Gimesia benthica: one gene and its partner. The protein of the gene in region 1 interacts with the protein of each later gene in a pairwise test. Links are inferred from orthologs where the notes say so. Each region holds a gene or a part of one and is shown on either strand. Other genes may lie near its edges.

What was found. Proteins that work in one complex are often made in the same cells at the same time.
Region 2: the proteins of nth (region 1) and aceE interact in binary tests that used the Escherichia coli proteins (3 or more experiments, as listed by UniProt). The link is inferred for Gimesia benthica from one-to-one orthologs.

What each region holds. Positions count from the first base shown.
Region 1 is NZ_CP043930.1:4,564,945-4,573,211, reverse strand. What follows is about bases 2,666-5,433. They hold nth (endonuclease III), read left to right. Parts: upstream 2,666-3,594; coding sequence 3,595-4,272; downstream 4,273-5,433. Other genes in these bases: F1728_RS17710 (2-oxoacid:ferredoxin oxidoreductase subunit beta), read right to left, coding at 5,056-5,433; dcd (dCTP deaminase), read left to right, coding at 4,402-4,974; F1728_RS17725 (LON peptidase substrate-binding domain-containing protein), read right to left, coding at 2,731-3,438. In the rest of the region: F1728_RS17740 (transketolase), read right to left, coding at 1-107; F1728_RS17735 (anti-sigma factor), read left to right, coding at 528-992; F1728_RS17730 (sulfatase family protein), read right to left, coding at 1,007-2,602; more of F1728_RS17710, read right to left, coding at 5,434-6,078; F1728_RS17705 (2-oxoacid:acceptor oxidoreductase subunit alpha), read right to left, coding at 6,147-8,018. UniProt on the Escherichia coli protein: DNA repair enzyme that has both DNA N-glycosylase activity and AP-lyase activity. The DNA N-glycosylase activity releases various damaged pyrimidines from DNA by cleaving the N-glycosidic bond, leaving an AP (apurinic/apyrimidinic) site.
Region 2 is NZ_CP043930.1:7,260,962-7,267,529, forward strand. Bases 3,163-6,414 are described here. They hold aceE (pyruvate dehydrogenase (acetyl-transferring), homodimeric type), read right to left. Parts: upstream 6,057-6,414; coding sequence 3,363-6,056; downstream 3,163-3,362. Other genes in these bases: F1728_RS28455 (2-oxo acid dehydrogenase subunit E2), read right to left, coding at 3,163-3,292. Also shown: F1728_RS28445 (hypothetical protein), read right to left, coding at 1-390; lpdA (dihydrolipoyl dehydrogenase), read right to left, coding at 483-1,910; more of F1728_RS28455, read right to left, coding at 1,970-3,162. UniProt on the Escherichia coli protein: Component of the pyruvate dehydrogenase (PDH) complex, that catalyzes the overall conversion of pyruvate to acetyl-CoA and CO(2).

The DNA.
Region 1 (8,267 bases):
GGGTGTCCACTGCCAGCTTCGGTCGTCATTTTGATGATCAGACGGCGAAGGACTTTTCCTTTTTCCTTCAATTCTTCCATTGATAAGGCATTTGCTTGAGCAGCCACTGTATTTCCTTCAATTCTTCTAAACGAACCATAAAATCATCACGCGCCCGACTCTGAATCCAGTTCCCCTCTGTGATAATGGAACCTGCTGTCTTCAGAGGACCGAAAGAAGGGTGTTACCTGATCTGACAATCAGAGAATGGAGCTGTGACAGCATTCAGGCGCCACCAGGCGCAACTTAAGCGCGTCAATTTTCTTCCGGTATGCTAACGAGCAAGCCTTCCAGCCACAACCATTTGAGCTGTAGAAACCCGTTTGTGCACTGGAAAAGCCGGCCGACGACCTACTTATTCTGTAAAATACCTGCTTCCCCTCAGGCAGCTTTCTTCAGAAATTAACGGTTTGCTCTTTCTGGTCAAAATCACAACTGTTTATCCGACTAGTCTTTAAAGCAAGAATTCATTCGTCCATAATGAAACTGTGGTTCAGAATTCTCCCGTACTCTTCCCCCTGGGACGCAGCATGACTGAAAGCAGCTTCACCGATCAGGAACTACTGTCATATCTGGATGAAAGTCTGTCGACAGACCTGATGTCTCAGATCGAGGCGGCACTCCGTCAATCAGACCGATTACGGGTCCGGCTGGCGGAACTTGCGCGACAGCGCGACGAAGGAGTGCATTCTGTCGGCGAGATCTGGAGACGGAACCGTTTGAGCTGCCCGACCCGGAGTCAACTGGGGGGCTATCTACTGGAAACCCTGCCGCCGGAATTCCAGAGTTTCGTTGAATTCCATCTGCAACAGACCGGTTGTCGCTACTGCAATGCGAACCTGGAAGATCTGAAAGCGGGTCTCTCGAATCTGTCTGCCGACTCCCAGCGCCGACGTGAGAAGTACTTTCAGTCCTCGGCCGGCTACTTCAGTTCCCAACAGGATGACGAATAAATCCGTGTCACACTTCAGTCGAGCGGAGCAGCTTCAAAGTCCGTCTTGTTAACCCAGCCCGCTTTGAGCGGTTCTCCCCCCATGTAACGTTCGTAGAAATTCCGCGTGCGGGGATCGGAATACTGATAAGCTTCGAAGACGCCCCCCTTGCCTGTCATCCGCGGATCCTGTTGCGCTTTGAGTTCTGCTTCCAGCTGTTGTTTCAGGGCCTGTTTGACTTTCTGATATTCCAGCGTTTCTGCCAGGTTCGTCATACACTCCTGATCGCTGTCGATCGCGAACAGTTCTTCGGACGGCCGTTTCCCGAACGCAAGCTCCCAGAACTGCTGTTGACTGCCGTCGCGACGGAGATCCAGGATGACTGTCTTCGTCGGGCTGCCATCACAATTCAGGTAACCGGTCTCGGGATTGCCGGCGGGCCAGCGTCCTGTTTCGTAATTGTGCAGGTAAAGCATCCCCCCTTTGACGATACCACGGATCGGGTATCCCTGATCATGAGGGCGGCCGATATCGTGGCGTTCTTTGCCGATGAGAACATGGTCGCGGTCCGGATTGACCTGCCCCGATTTGGTAGACTGAAAAATATCGGTCAGGCTCTGACCGGTTGCAGGCTGCATTCCGGTCTGGTTCCATTTGAGCCCGGCAACTTCGATGAACGTGGGCGCGAAGTCGATGAAACTCACGTAATCCTTGATGACGCGTCCCGGGGCTTTAATGCCATCCGGCCACATGATGGCCAGGGGAAGATGGTTGGAGAGTTCGTATTCCTGTCCCTTGATGCGAGGAAAAGGCATTCCGTTATCCGCAGTCACCACGATCAGGGTATTGTCCAGTTCACCCCGCTCTTCCAGCATTTTCAACATGCGCCCCAGGTGCTGATCGAAGTGTTCGATTTCGTACGCATAGTCGAGCATGTCGTTGCGAATGACTTCGTTATCGGGCCAGTAAGCGGGAACGCGATCGATGTCTGCAATTTTCTTGCCGGCGTTCTTCGCCCCCGAGCCGTATTCATAACGTCGATGCGGTTCGAAACCGCCGTACCAGAAACACCAGGATTTCTGTTCGGGACAGGTCTGGAGAAATTCACCGAAGTTCCCGGCATAGTCGATGGACGAAATGCCTGTAGCAGGCGGTTTGAGTTTTTTGCTGTTAAAGGCGGGACCGGCCAGGTTTCGGCGTTTGCCTTGTGCATCGACGGCGACACCTGGTGCCCAGCCTTTCGCTGTTTTACCGACGACATAGCCGTGCTCTGCCAGGGCTTCAACATAAGTTTTGAATTCCGGCGGAAAGAACGCCATGTGATTGCCGGCCTCTTTGAGTTGCCAGGAATTGCGTCCAGTCAGGATGCAGGCACGCGAAGGAGCACACTTGGCATTCGGCGTATATGCGTTCGTAAAGAGCAGACCTTCGCGAGCCACCCGGTCGAAGGCGGGCGTCTTGACCCAGGAACAACCATACGCGCCCATGTGCGGATAAGAGGCGTCATCGGCGATACAGAACAGAATATTGGGGCGACTGTTCTCGGCAGCCTGTATCTGGTTGGTCAGTAACCCAGCGAGCAGCAGACAGACACAGATCACCTGCCAGAAGTTTGTGAAGCGCAATTTCATCGAAGCCGATTCCCGGAGAAGAGACTGGGGATAAAGAATCAAACAGTTGACTTTATCTTAGGCGAGAGAGTCAGAAGTCACAAGCAATTTTGCTTATCCGGGAAGGCACACAGGAATGTATGAGCACTTCAGTTCAAGCTGAATCCGTTGGAAGGGATCGCGGCGGCGGGATCGCGCTGCTGCTGGCGAACAATGCTCTTCAGAAAACTCAGCAGTAAATCGCTCCGCTGATCGACATCCTGTTCTGCCAGGATCAGTTGCTGCAGTGGAGATTCGAGCGGCAGCGAGCCAGCGAGCGTGTCACAGAGAATGCCCAGCTCAATATCGCGATGCAGTTGATGAAAGTATGTGGGTTCAGAAATGTGATCGGTAAAGATCCGCGAGAAATGTTCGATCAGTTCCAGTTGACGATGCTCCCGGTGAATCACCGGTTCCTCGGGATAGTAATCGGGTTTGAGATCCAACAGCGCGGTGCGATAAGGCGTATCCGTATTGAGCAGCGTGACGGAACGCGCTCGACAATGCCCCTGAACCAGCAGCGAATAGTGCCCCGCTTCCAGCTGAGCTGGTGAAACGATCGAAGCCAGACAGACGGGACGAATGTCTGTTCCGATAGAGAGAATTGATCCGGTACGGGAGCAGACCTGTTGCGAATCGATGGCGATGAGAGATCCGGAAGCGAGCACATCCGAGACGAGTTGGCAATCGAGGGGGGCAGTGATTCTCAATAACTGCAGCGAGTGGGGCAGCAGAACCGTGTTCTCCAGACTCAAAACCGGTACAACACCTGCGCTGGCTTCCAGCCGCTGCTCAATCATTTCCGAATCAGATACCATCTGCTAATTCCTGTCGATTCATTGAAAAAGAATCCGGGGTCTCCCATACTGAGACCAGTTCACATGCTCGCCGGTGAAAACCAGCGATGTCACTCAGAGTAGCACTCCAGTTTGGGAAATGTCATTCAGAATATGGCCAAAAAAACGAAACCCGTTGTGTCAGGTTCCAGTTATGCCGACTCACTTGATGATAAAAAGAAACATGCCCGCAAAATCGCGCGCGGACTGGCTCGCCTGTTCCCTGAACCCGAGTGTGCCCTGATTCACGATTCACCGTTTCAACTGCTGGTCGCCACGATCCTCTCAGCACAGTGCACCGACGAACGCGTGAATGCCACGACGCCGACCTTGTTCAAAAAATATCCCACGGCTGCGAAACTTGCGACCAGCAAGCAGGCTGATGTAGAAAAGATCGTGTACCCGCTGGGCTTTTTCCGCGCGAAAGCGACAAACATCCGCAAGATGGCCCAGGCTTTGATGGACGATCACGAGGGGGAAGTCCCGAAGACGCTCAAAGAACTGGTCGCACTGCCCGGCGTCGGCCGCAAGACCGCCAACGTGGTTCTGGGAACGGCCTTTGATATTCCCAGCGGCGTGGTCGTTGATACGCATGTGAAACGGATCTGTAATCTCTTCGGACTGACGACAAGCAAGAACCCGGAGATCATCGAGCGGGATCTGATGGAGGTCCTGCCGAAGAAGGAATGGATCGCCTTTTCGCATCGGGTCATTTTGCACGGTCGGGCAACCTGTGTCGCCCGCAAGCCGCGCTGCCGGGAATGTGCTCTGCTGAAAATCTGTCCGCGGATCGGTTTAAAACCCCTCGACCAGTAATTGCCTGTTGGTTAACGACTTGTTCCCGATTCTGAAAACGTCCGCCCGAACTGTTGAAAGCCTGTTCGCCGCGGTTTATGGTTCCAGTATGCGAAGTCTTCCTTCAACCTTCACAATAATGAGTCGCCGATGATCCTGACCGGGAAAGAAATCGAAAAACGCCTGGGAACTGATATTGTCATTGAGCCGTATAATGCAAAGTATCTGAATCCCAACAGCTATAACCTCTGTCTCCACAATGAGTTGATGGTCTACGAGGAAATCGTGCTGGACATGGCCCGTCCGAACCGGCTGGGGAAATATGTCATCCCGGAAGAAGGGATGGTTCTTTACCCCGGGCAACTCTATCTGGGACGAACCGTCGAACGGACTGAAACTCACAACCTGGCCCCTCTGCTGGAGGGCCGCTCTTCCATCGGACGACTGGGAATTTCTGTTCACGCCACCGCCGGGGTAGGCGACATCGGATTCTGTGGCTACTGGACTCTGGAAATTACCGTGGCTCAGCCGGTCCGTATTTATGCAGGCATTCCGATCTGCCAGATTATTTACCACACAGTGGAAGGCGAGATCGTCGAATACAACAGTGACAAGTACCAGAACAACAAAGGCATTCAACCCAGCCTGCTGTTCAAAGAGCTGAATCCCAACGAGAATCGCCAGATGCGACTCTCTTTCGGCGAAGAGAAAACGTCGGACTAGACGTCAGAAATAATTCACTCAATGAAAAAGGCGTTACAGCAGAAACTGTAACGCCTTTTTTGATGGAATGATGCGAGCCGTTTACACGGTCCAGGTATCCCCGGTATTGAACAGGGCTTCCAGGTTTCCTTCTCCGTTACGTTCAGTAGCGGATTTAACCTGATCGTAGACGGCTTCGTTATAGGTCGGATGTTCGACACAACGGAAGACGCCCATGGGTTCGGGCATTTCCGGATATCGCATGCTGGCCAGCAGGAATGCGAGATTCATGTCTTCCGATTTTTCGTCGTGGAACAGCAGATCGTCTTCGGTAATGCCTTTACCCAGTTCGACGACTTCGGGCTGATCATGGCTGTTGAGCCGAATCCCTTTGTCACGATCTTTACCGAAAATCAGCGGCTTGCCGTGTTCGAGGTAAATAACGTTTTCTTCCTTTTCGCCCTTCTTCGAGGCAAATGCAAAGGCACCGCTGTTGAAGACGTTACAGTCCTGGTAGACCTCGACGAAGGCGGTTCCCTTGTGGTTGGCAGCCCGTTCGAGCACGTTACAGAGGTGCTTGATATCGACATCGACCGAGCGGGCTGCGAAGGTAGCACGTGCGCCGATGGCGACGGACAGCGGGTTCAGCGGACGGTCCACCGAACCGAACGGCGTACTTTTAGTTTTAGTACCCGTGGGGCTGGTCGGTGAGTATTGTCCTTTGGTCAGACCATAAATCTGGTTGTTGAACAGAATAACTTTGACATCCACATTCCGCCGCAGGACGTGCATGAAGTGGTTCCCGCCGATGGAGAGCGAATCGCCATCACCGGTAATCACCCAGACCTGCAGATCGGGGTTGGCGAGTTTTACGCCTGTCGCGACTGCCGGTGCACGACCGTGAATACTGTGCATGCCGTAGGTATCCATGTAGTACGGGAACCGGCTGGAGCAGCCGATACCGGACACGAATACAAATTTTTCCTTGGGAATTCCCAGGGTGGGCAGAACTTTTTTCATCTGGGCGAGAATGGAATAGTCGCCGCAGCGGGGGCACCAGCGGATTTCCTGGTCACTGGCAAAATCTTTTGGCGAGAGGACAGGTAGCGAGGTGTCTACACTCATTTTATTATCCTTAAACGCAATCAATCGTTTCTAAAATAGTTTAGCTGTTGGTCTGTGAAAACGATGGTTTATTTGTCTTCGATCACTTCTCTGATCTTCTGCTTGACTTCGCTGATCAGGAACGGTTTCCCCTGGACCTTGTTCAAACCAACGGCGTCTGCCAGATAGGTGCCGCGAATGATCATTCGCAACTGCCCGGTATTGAGTTCCGGAATCAGGACCTTCTTGTAGTTCTTGATCACGTCGCCCAGATTTTTGGGGAACGGATTCAGATACCGCAGGTGAGCGTGTGCCACCGAAAGTCCTTCTTTGATCGAATGTTTGACGGCGGTACGGACAGCACCGTAAGTTCCGCCCCAACTGATCACAAGCAGTTCGCCAGATTCCGGGCCTTCGACTTCCTGTTCGGGAATGAAGTCGGCGATGCCGGCGATTTTATTGGCTCGCAGAGTCGTCATGTACTGATGGTTCTGCGGAGAGTAATCGACGTTACCAGTGACATCCGATTTTTCCAGGCCGCCCACGCGGTGTTCACAACCGGGAGTGCCGGGCACAACCCAGGGACGGGCCTTCTTTTCATCCCGCAGGTATGGCATGAACTGCTCGCCATCCTTCTGTCTCTTCTCGTGTGAGACTTTGATCGGCTTAAGCGAGGACATTTCCGGAATCTGCCAGGGTTCGGCACCGTTGGCGATGTAACCGTCGCTGAGCAGCATGACGGGGGTCATGAATTCCACAGCAATCCGCATCGCTTCCTGTGCCATGTGGAAGCAGTCTGCGGGAGAAGCAGGAGCAACCAGAGGCAGCGGGCAGTCGCCGTTACGTCCGAACATGCACATATAAAGGTCGGACTGCTCTGTTTTGGTTGGCAGACCAGTACTGGGTCCGCCGCGCTGGACATCTACGATGACCATTGGCAGCTCCATGATGGCGCCCAGTCCCATGCCTTCCCCTTTGAGGGCAATCCCGGGACCACTGCTGGCGGTAATCGCCAGGTCGCCGGCATAGGAGGCTCCCACCACACTGGTGATGGCGGCGATTTCGTCTTCCGCCTGGAAGGTGACCACGTTGAAGTTTTTCAGTTTGGACAGCTCGTGCAGAATATCGCTGGCAGGTGTAATCGGGTAACCGCCGTAAAACAGCTTCTTACCGGCCAGAGTGGCTGCGGTGACGAAACCGAAGGCGATCGCTTCATTACCGGTGACTTTGCGATATTTACCTGGTGGCAGTTCCGCAGGATCAACGCGATAGTGCACGGTCATCGCTTCGGTGGTTATTCCGAAGTTATAGCCGGCATGCAGTGCCTTGAGGTTTGCTTCAACCAGTTCGGGTTTCTTGGCAAACTTGCTCTTGACCCATTCTTCGGTCGGTGTCGCATCCCGCTGGTAGAGCCAGTAGACCAGGCCCATGGCGAAGAAGTTTTTGCAACGTTCTGCTTCACGAGGTGACAGTCCCAGTTCCGCGACAGCGTCACGAGTGAGGCTGGTCATTGGCACTTTCTGGACCTGGTAGGCAGCGAGTGCTTCTTCATCGTCCAGCGGGTTGCTCTCGTAGCCGGCTTTGGAGAGATTGCTCTTCTCGAACGCATCTTCGTTAACGATCAGGGTTCCGCCCCGCTTGAGGTCGGCAACGTTCGTCTTGAGAGCAGCGGGGTTCATGGCAACCAGGGTGTCGACTTCATCGCCCGGCGTGTAGATGTCGGAACTGGAGAAGCAGATCTGGAAACCACTCACGCCACCGAGCGTACCGGCGGGTGCGCGAATTTCTGCGGGGAAATCCGGCAATGTGCTGACATCATTACCGAAGACGGCTGACACGTTGGTAAACTGCGTGCCAGCCAGCTGCATCCCGTCTCCACTATCTCCACAAAAACGGATAACAACAGCATCCAGTTGTTCGCTGATTTTGCCGTTAGCACCAGGCACGTCTGTGGTCGCCATTCTGATTGTTACTCCCTGGCAGTCTGTTCTGTTGCCAGTTCAGACTGTTTCAGTTGAAAGAAAATTGTATTGTTAGTTTTTGCTGCGTTTTTATTCCTGACAGCAGCCTGTCTATTCGACAGCAGCCCGTCTCAGGGATGTCCGTTCCTCTGGTCTGGCCCTGTTTCTGATAACGCAAAAACCAGACTGTCCATCACTGAATGAATGAAACCAGGGAAAACGCGAAGTGGTCTCTCAGACATGACACGG
Region 2 (6,568 bases), 2.7 Mb from region 1 along the record:
GTTGGCTTCATAAGGGCGAATGCCTGAAACACTGTCGGTGACCTGTTTGAGCAGACGGGGATCGACGCGGACGTCGTATTCGCCGTTCTCCAGCTGCGGATTGACCGACTCGGGGATATCCACTTCGGGTTCCGGCTGAGAGCGGAACTCGCCCGGTCTGAGGCCCGAATCTTCTTTGACGTTGTAATCGACGTCGCGATCGGGGTCGAGCTGTTGCTCTCCCTGACGCTGTTCTGTCGGGGGACCGGTGAGCCAGTACCAGGTTGATTCGCGGGAAGCGTATAGAATCGCCAGCAGGATCACCCCAAGGGCGGCCACCAGGCGAAAGAGCCGGACCTGATCCCGGCGACTGAAGTAAGAGGGCGTTGAAGATCGATTGTGAAATCGCATGCAGAAACGCCCTTTCTTCAGATAGGTTTCCGTTGGCAGGCAGGCATTCGACCGTCAGAGTCTGCAGTGTCGAATGCTGCCCTGTTCGATGTTTACTTTCGTTTCGGTCGGTACATGTGAGTCGCCTGGCCGAGGAAGCTTTCTGCGGCCTCCATCAGGGTTTCCGAGAGAGTCGGGTGAGCGTGAATGCTCTCGGCGACATCTTCGGCGACAGCAGCCATCTCGACGGCCATCACACCTTCGGCGATCAGTTCGCCTGCGCCCAGACCGACAATGCCGACACCGAGTACGCGTCCTTTTTTCTTATCGAAAATGATTTTGGTGAGCCCTTCCGTGCGGGCCAGGGTCTGAGCACGACCGGAGGCGGCCCAGGGGAAGCGGGTGATTTCGACATCCAGTCCCTGATCTTTCGCTTCCTGCTCAGTGACGCCACACCAGGCCAGTTCCGGGTCGGTGAAGACGACCGCGGGAATCGCGATGTTATCGAATTCAGCCGGTTCACCGGCAATGGTTTCCACGGCGACTTTGGCTTCGCGGGTTGCTTTGTGAGCCAGCATCGGTTCGCCGGCGATATCACCGATGGCGAAGATGTGGGATTCGGCGGTCCGCTGATTGGAATCGTTCTTGATGAAACCACGCTCGTCGAGTTCGAGCTTTGTGTGTTCCAGTCCGATGCCTTTGTTGTTCGGACGTCGGCCGATCGAGATCAGCACGCGGTCGAAAGTCTGTTGTGGTTCGACTCCTTCACCACTCAGGTCGGCGACGATGCCGTCATCGGTGGGAGTCAGTTTTTCGACCTTGGTATTCAGGTGAATGGCAGCGAAACTTTCCTGGAGTCGTTTCTGCAACGGTTTGACCAGATCGCGGTCGGCACCGGGGAGCAGGCCGCCTGTCATTTCGACGACTGTGACTTCTGAACCCAGGGCGGCGTAGACGCTGCCCATTTCCAGGCCGATGTAGCCGCCGCCAACGACCAGCAGTTTTTCGGGGATGTCGGCGAGTTCCAGGGCACCGGTGGAATCCATGATCCGGGGATCATCGAGATCGAAGACCGGGGGTACCGCGGGGGAAGAACCAGTGGCAACGATGGCATACTTGAAGCCGATTGCTTCCGTGGTGCCGTCGTGTTTGGTGACTTCGACGGTGTGAGAATCTTTGAAACGACCGAAGCCTTTGACGATTTCGACATTGCGGGCTCCCGCGAGCTGCCCGATGCCGCCGGTCAGCTGGGTGACGACTTTCTCTTTGAATTCGCGGAGCTTGTCGAGGTCGATCTTCGGTTTTTCGAAGGTGACGCCCCAGTCAGAGGATTCTCTGGTTTCGTTGATCAGCTTGGCCACGTGCAGCAGTGCCTTGGAAGGGATGCAGCCCCGGTTCAGGCAGACGCCGCCGGGGGCTACGTCGTCGTTGACCATGATGACTTTGAACCCTTTGTCGGCTGCGTCAAACGCTGCCGGGTAACCGCCGGGACCACCGCCGATGACAACAATATCGGTTTCTCTGGTTGCAGATCCAGACATAATGTGCATTAACTTTCTTTGTCTATTGATGCTTTAACGTGGTAGCAATGTCTCTGGGCTTAGCAGTCGACCAGCAGGTTGAACGGATCAGACAGCAGGCCGGAGAGTCGCACGATGAAGCGTGCAGCGTCGGCACCGTTGATCACCCGGTGATCGTAGGAAAGCGACAGAGGCAGCATGAGCCGCGAAACCGGTTTGTCGTCGATCAGCTGGAATTCATGGCGTGAGCGGGACATGCCCAGGATGGCGACTTCGGGATAGTTCACAATCGGTGTGAACGAGGTACCACCCAGACCACCCAGGTTGGTGATGGTGAAGGTGCCGCCCTGCATGTCACTCATTTCCAGTTTACGATCGCGGGCCTTGACGGCCAGTTCGTTCATTTCATTGGCGATGGTGATGATGTTTTTCTTATCAACATCTTTGACCACGGGAACAACCAGTCCGTTTTCGGTATCGACGGCGACGCCGATATTGATGTACTGCTTGTAGATGATCTCTTCTGTTTCCGTATCGAAGCTGGAGTTGAAGACGGGGAACTCGTGCAGCGCGATGGCGATGGCTTTCATCGCCAGGGCGGTCATGGTGACCTTGGGACCGGAGTACTTGGGTTTGGAGATAAAGAGCTTACGGGCCGTTTCCAGATCGGTGATGTCCGCCAGGTCATGTTGAGTGACATGGGGCACGACCTGCCAGGATAGACTCAGGTTCTGGGCAGAAACGCGTGAGAGCTTGTTGAGCTTCTTGCGTTCGATTTCGCCGAACTGACTGAAGTCGGGCAGGGGTGGTACGGCAATGCCACCGCCGCCACCTGAGGAACCGCCGTTGGCGATCAGGTTCTTGACGTAGTTTTCCACGTCTTCCTGAGTGATACGACCACCGGGGCCGGAACCAGCGACCTTATAGAGATCGACACCCAGTTTGCGGGCCATTTTCCGGGTCGCAGGACCTGCAGGAGCAGGAGCTTTGTCGTCGGAAGATCCGGCAGCTGGTTGAGGCTGCGACTTGGGAGGTGCAGACAGTGTGGGTTCCGGTTTGCTTTCCGCTGCGGGAGCCGATTTGGATTCTGCCGGTTCTGGCTTTTCCTCTTTCGCTTCAGCTGGCGCTTCTGCTTTGGCTTCTTCCTTCGCAGGAGCTGCGCCATTGGATTCATCAATGGAGAGCAGTACGGTGCCGATCGCGACGGAATCCCCTTCGGAGACATTCAGTTCTTTGATCACACCTGCATAGGGAGATTCAAGAGGGACGACCGCTTTATCGGTCTCGATGTCCATCAGGAGCTGTCCCTGTTCGACGGTATCGCCGACGGCAACAGAGATCTGTCCGACATCGGCGGTTTCCACGCCCTCGCTTACTTCTGGAAGTTTAAATTCAGTAGCCATGTCTTATCGTTCTATCTGATGATGGTAATGTTTGGTTTGAACCGTTGTCACTGGGTCAGGTGCACCGGGATCAGGCCAGCCGGGGATTGACTTTCTCCGGATCGATACCCAGGTCCTGGATGATGGCGGCTAACTTCGATTTATCGAACTTGCCTTCGTCGGCCAGTTCGACGAGTGTTGCCAGCACCACGTTCTCTGCGTCAATTTCGAAGTGACGCCGGAGTGATTCACGGGTTTCGCTGCGACCAAAGCCATCGGTTCCCAGGACACAGTAGTTACCGGGGATGCCTTCACGGATCTGGTCGGCGACAACTTTGATATTGTCGCTGGAAGCGATGAAGGGGCCTGCGACGCCTTCAAAGGTCGTTTCCAGGAAGGATTTCTGTGGTTCTGCATCGGGGTGCAGACGGTTGTAACGTTCCGCATCTTTGACGTCGCGGGCCAGCTCGTTGTAGCTGGTGACGCTCCAGACATCGGTAGCGATCTGGTATTTCTCGGCCAGGATTTCCTGGGCCCGCAGTACTTCGCGGAGAATCGGACCACTGCCGAACAGCTGCGGACGGGCGTCGACGGCTGGTTTGTCGGCTTCCAGGGAACGGAATTTGTAAATCCCTTTGATGATGCCATCGACGACGTCGTCGCCTTCGGGCATCGGAGCCATTTCGTAGTTTTCGTTGTAGACGGAGAGATAGTAGAAGATCTCTTCGCCTTCCTGATACATGCGTCGCATACCGTCCTGAATAATGACCGCCAACTCGTAAGCGTAAGCGGGATCGTAGGCGTGCAGGGTGGGAACGGTAGAAGCCATGATGTGGCTGTGACCATCCTGGTGCTGCAGACCTTCCCCGTTCAGGGTGGTGCGGCCGGAAGTACCACCGAGCAGGAAGCCCTTGGTACGGGAATCAGCGGCAGCCCAGACGAGATCGCCGACCCGCTGGAAGCCGAACATCGAGTAGTAGACGTAGAACGGAATCATGTTCACGCCCTGGTTCGAGTAGGCGGTTCCTGCAGCGATGAAGGAAGAAATCGCACCGGCTTCGTTGATCCCCTCTTCGAGGATCTGGCCGTCTTTGGCTTCCTTGTAGTACATCAGCTGATCGCGGTCGACCGGCTCGTACAACTGTCCCTGGCTGGCGTAAATACCGCACTGCTTAAAGAGGCCTTCCATACCGAAGGTACGGGCTTCGTCGGGGATGATCGGCACAATACGTTTGCCGACGACTTTGTCACGCAGCAGGGTGGCCAGCAGGATGCCCAGGGCACCGGTGGTCGAACCTTTCTTGCCGGCCATGGAGTCCATGAACTTGCCCAGCGATTCCAGTGTGGGTGTTTCCAGACGTTCTTCCGTTGGTTTCCGCTCGGGCAGGTAACCGCCGAGTTCTTGTCGCCGTGCCTGCAGATACTGCATTTCGGGGCTGCCTTCTTCGGGACGGTAGAACGGTGTGTTCTTAACGTCTTCGTCGCGAATCGGAATGCCGAAGCGGGAGCGGAAGTCACGCAGTTCTTCTTCGTTGGCTTTTTTCACGTTGTGAGCCACGTTGCGGCCTTCGCCGGCTTCACCCAGACCGTAACCCTTGATGGTTTTGGCGAGGATGACTGTCGGCGAACCGGTGTGTTCGGTGGCTGCTTTGAAGGCGGCGTAGACTTTTTCCGGATCGTGTCCGCCGCGGTTCATCTTCTTGATCTGATCATCAGAGAGATGCTCGGCCATCTTGAGCAGTTCGGGGTTTTCGCCGAAGAAGTGGTCGCGGATGTACGATCCGGATTCGACGACGTATTTCTGATACTGACCGTCAACGACTTCACCCATGCGTTTGACGAGCAGGCCGTCTTCGTCTTCGGAGAGCAGGGGATCCCAGTCGCTGCCCCAGATGACTTTGAGACAGTTCCAGCCGGCACCGCGGAAGGCGGCTTCGAGTTCCTGGATGATCTTGCCGTTCCCGCGAACCGGTCCGTCCAGACGCTGCAGGTTACAGTTAATAACGAAGATCAGGTTGTCCAGATGCTCGCGGGAAGCGAGGGTAATCGCACCCAGTGTTTCGGGTTCATCGGTTTCCCCGTCACCAACGAAACACCAGACTTTCGACTGTGATGTATCCATAATGCCGCGGTTGTGCAGGTAACGCAGGAAGCGGGCATGGTAGATGGACATGATCGGACCGAGGCCCATCGATACGGTGGGGAACTGCCAGAAATCAGGCATCAGCCAGGGGTGCGGATAGGAAGAGAGTCCACCACCGCGAGGGAGTTCCTGACGGAACCGCTGCAGGTTTTCTTCGGTCAGTCGTCCTTCGACAAAGGCACGGGCATAGACGCCGGGTGAGGCGTGGCCCTGGAAGTAGACGACGTCTCCTGAATGGTCTGCTGTCCGTGAGTGGAAGAAGTGGTTGAACCCGATTTCCCAGAGTGTGGCTGCAGACGCGTAGGTGGAGATGTGACCGCCGATGCCGTCATGATCTTTGTTGGCACGAACGACCATCGCCATCGCATTCCAGCGGATGATACTTTTAATCCGCCGCTCGATTTCCCGATTGCCGGGGAAGAGAGGCTGTTCATCCTGAGGAATGGTGTTGATGTAAGGAGTATTGGCAGTGAAAGGCATCGTCACGCCCTGACGATAAGCACGTTCCTGGAGAGTAGCCAGAACGTGTTGTACGCGTTCCTTTCCATAGCGGATGATGAGATCATCCAGTGACTCAAACCATTCTTCCAGTTCTGCCGGATCGACTCCAGGCACTGCACCTGTAACTGTCTGTTCTGCCATGAGATAAGGTTCTTTCAACCTGACTGAGTATATTCGTTCGTTGAGCGTAACTTCTCTCAGATCACTAACCAGTTCACGATCTGGAAGAAATCACGCAGCTGAGTAATAAAACAATTCTAGGAATGCACCGCTGTTAAGGGAACTAAACCGGGGCTTTTTTGAGGCCATCCCGCCGCAGATTCAGATTGGAATACATCGCGAAAGCGGTGACTGATCTCGTTAATCGAAATGTTAGCCGATTTCCCTTGGTTTTGCGAGTGATAGCAACCGGTCTAAACTCTTTAATAGACATAGCAAACGTCATATATAGCTGAGACGGCGCCGGAGACAGGCTTTTTGAAGGAAATGAGGCAGGTTTTTCGTGGGTTTTCAGGCGGGCCGGGAAGAGTTTCCCTGTTGATATGATCGGCTTTTGAGGTGAGAGGGCGTGAGTCTGACTGGAATTTCCCGTGGTGTTCCTCTGTGCTGGTGCGAATGTGTTCTCAGGCTGGAGATGAAGATCCATCGGTAAT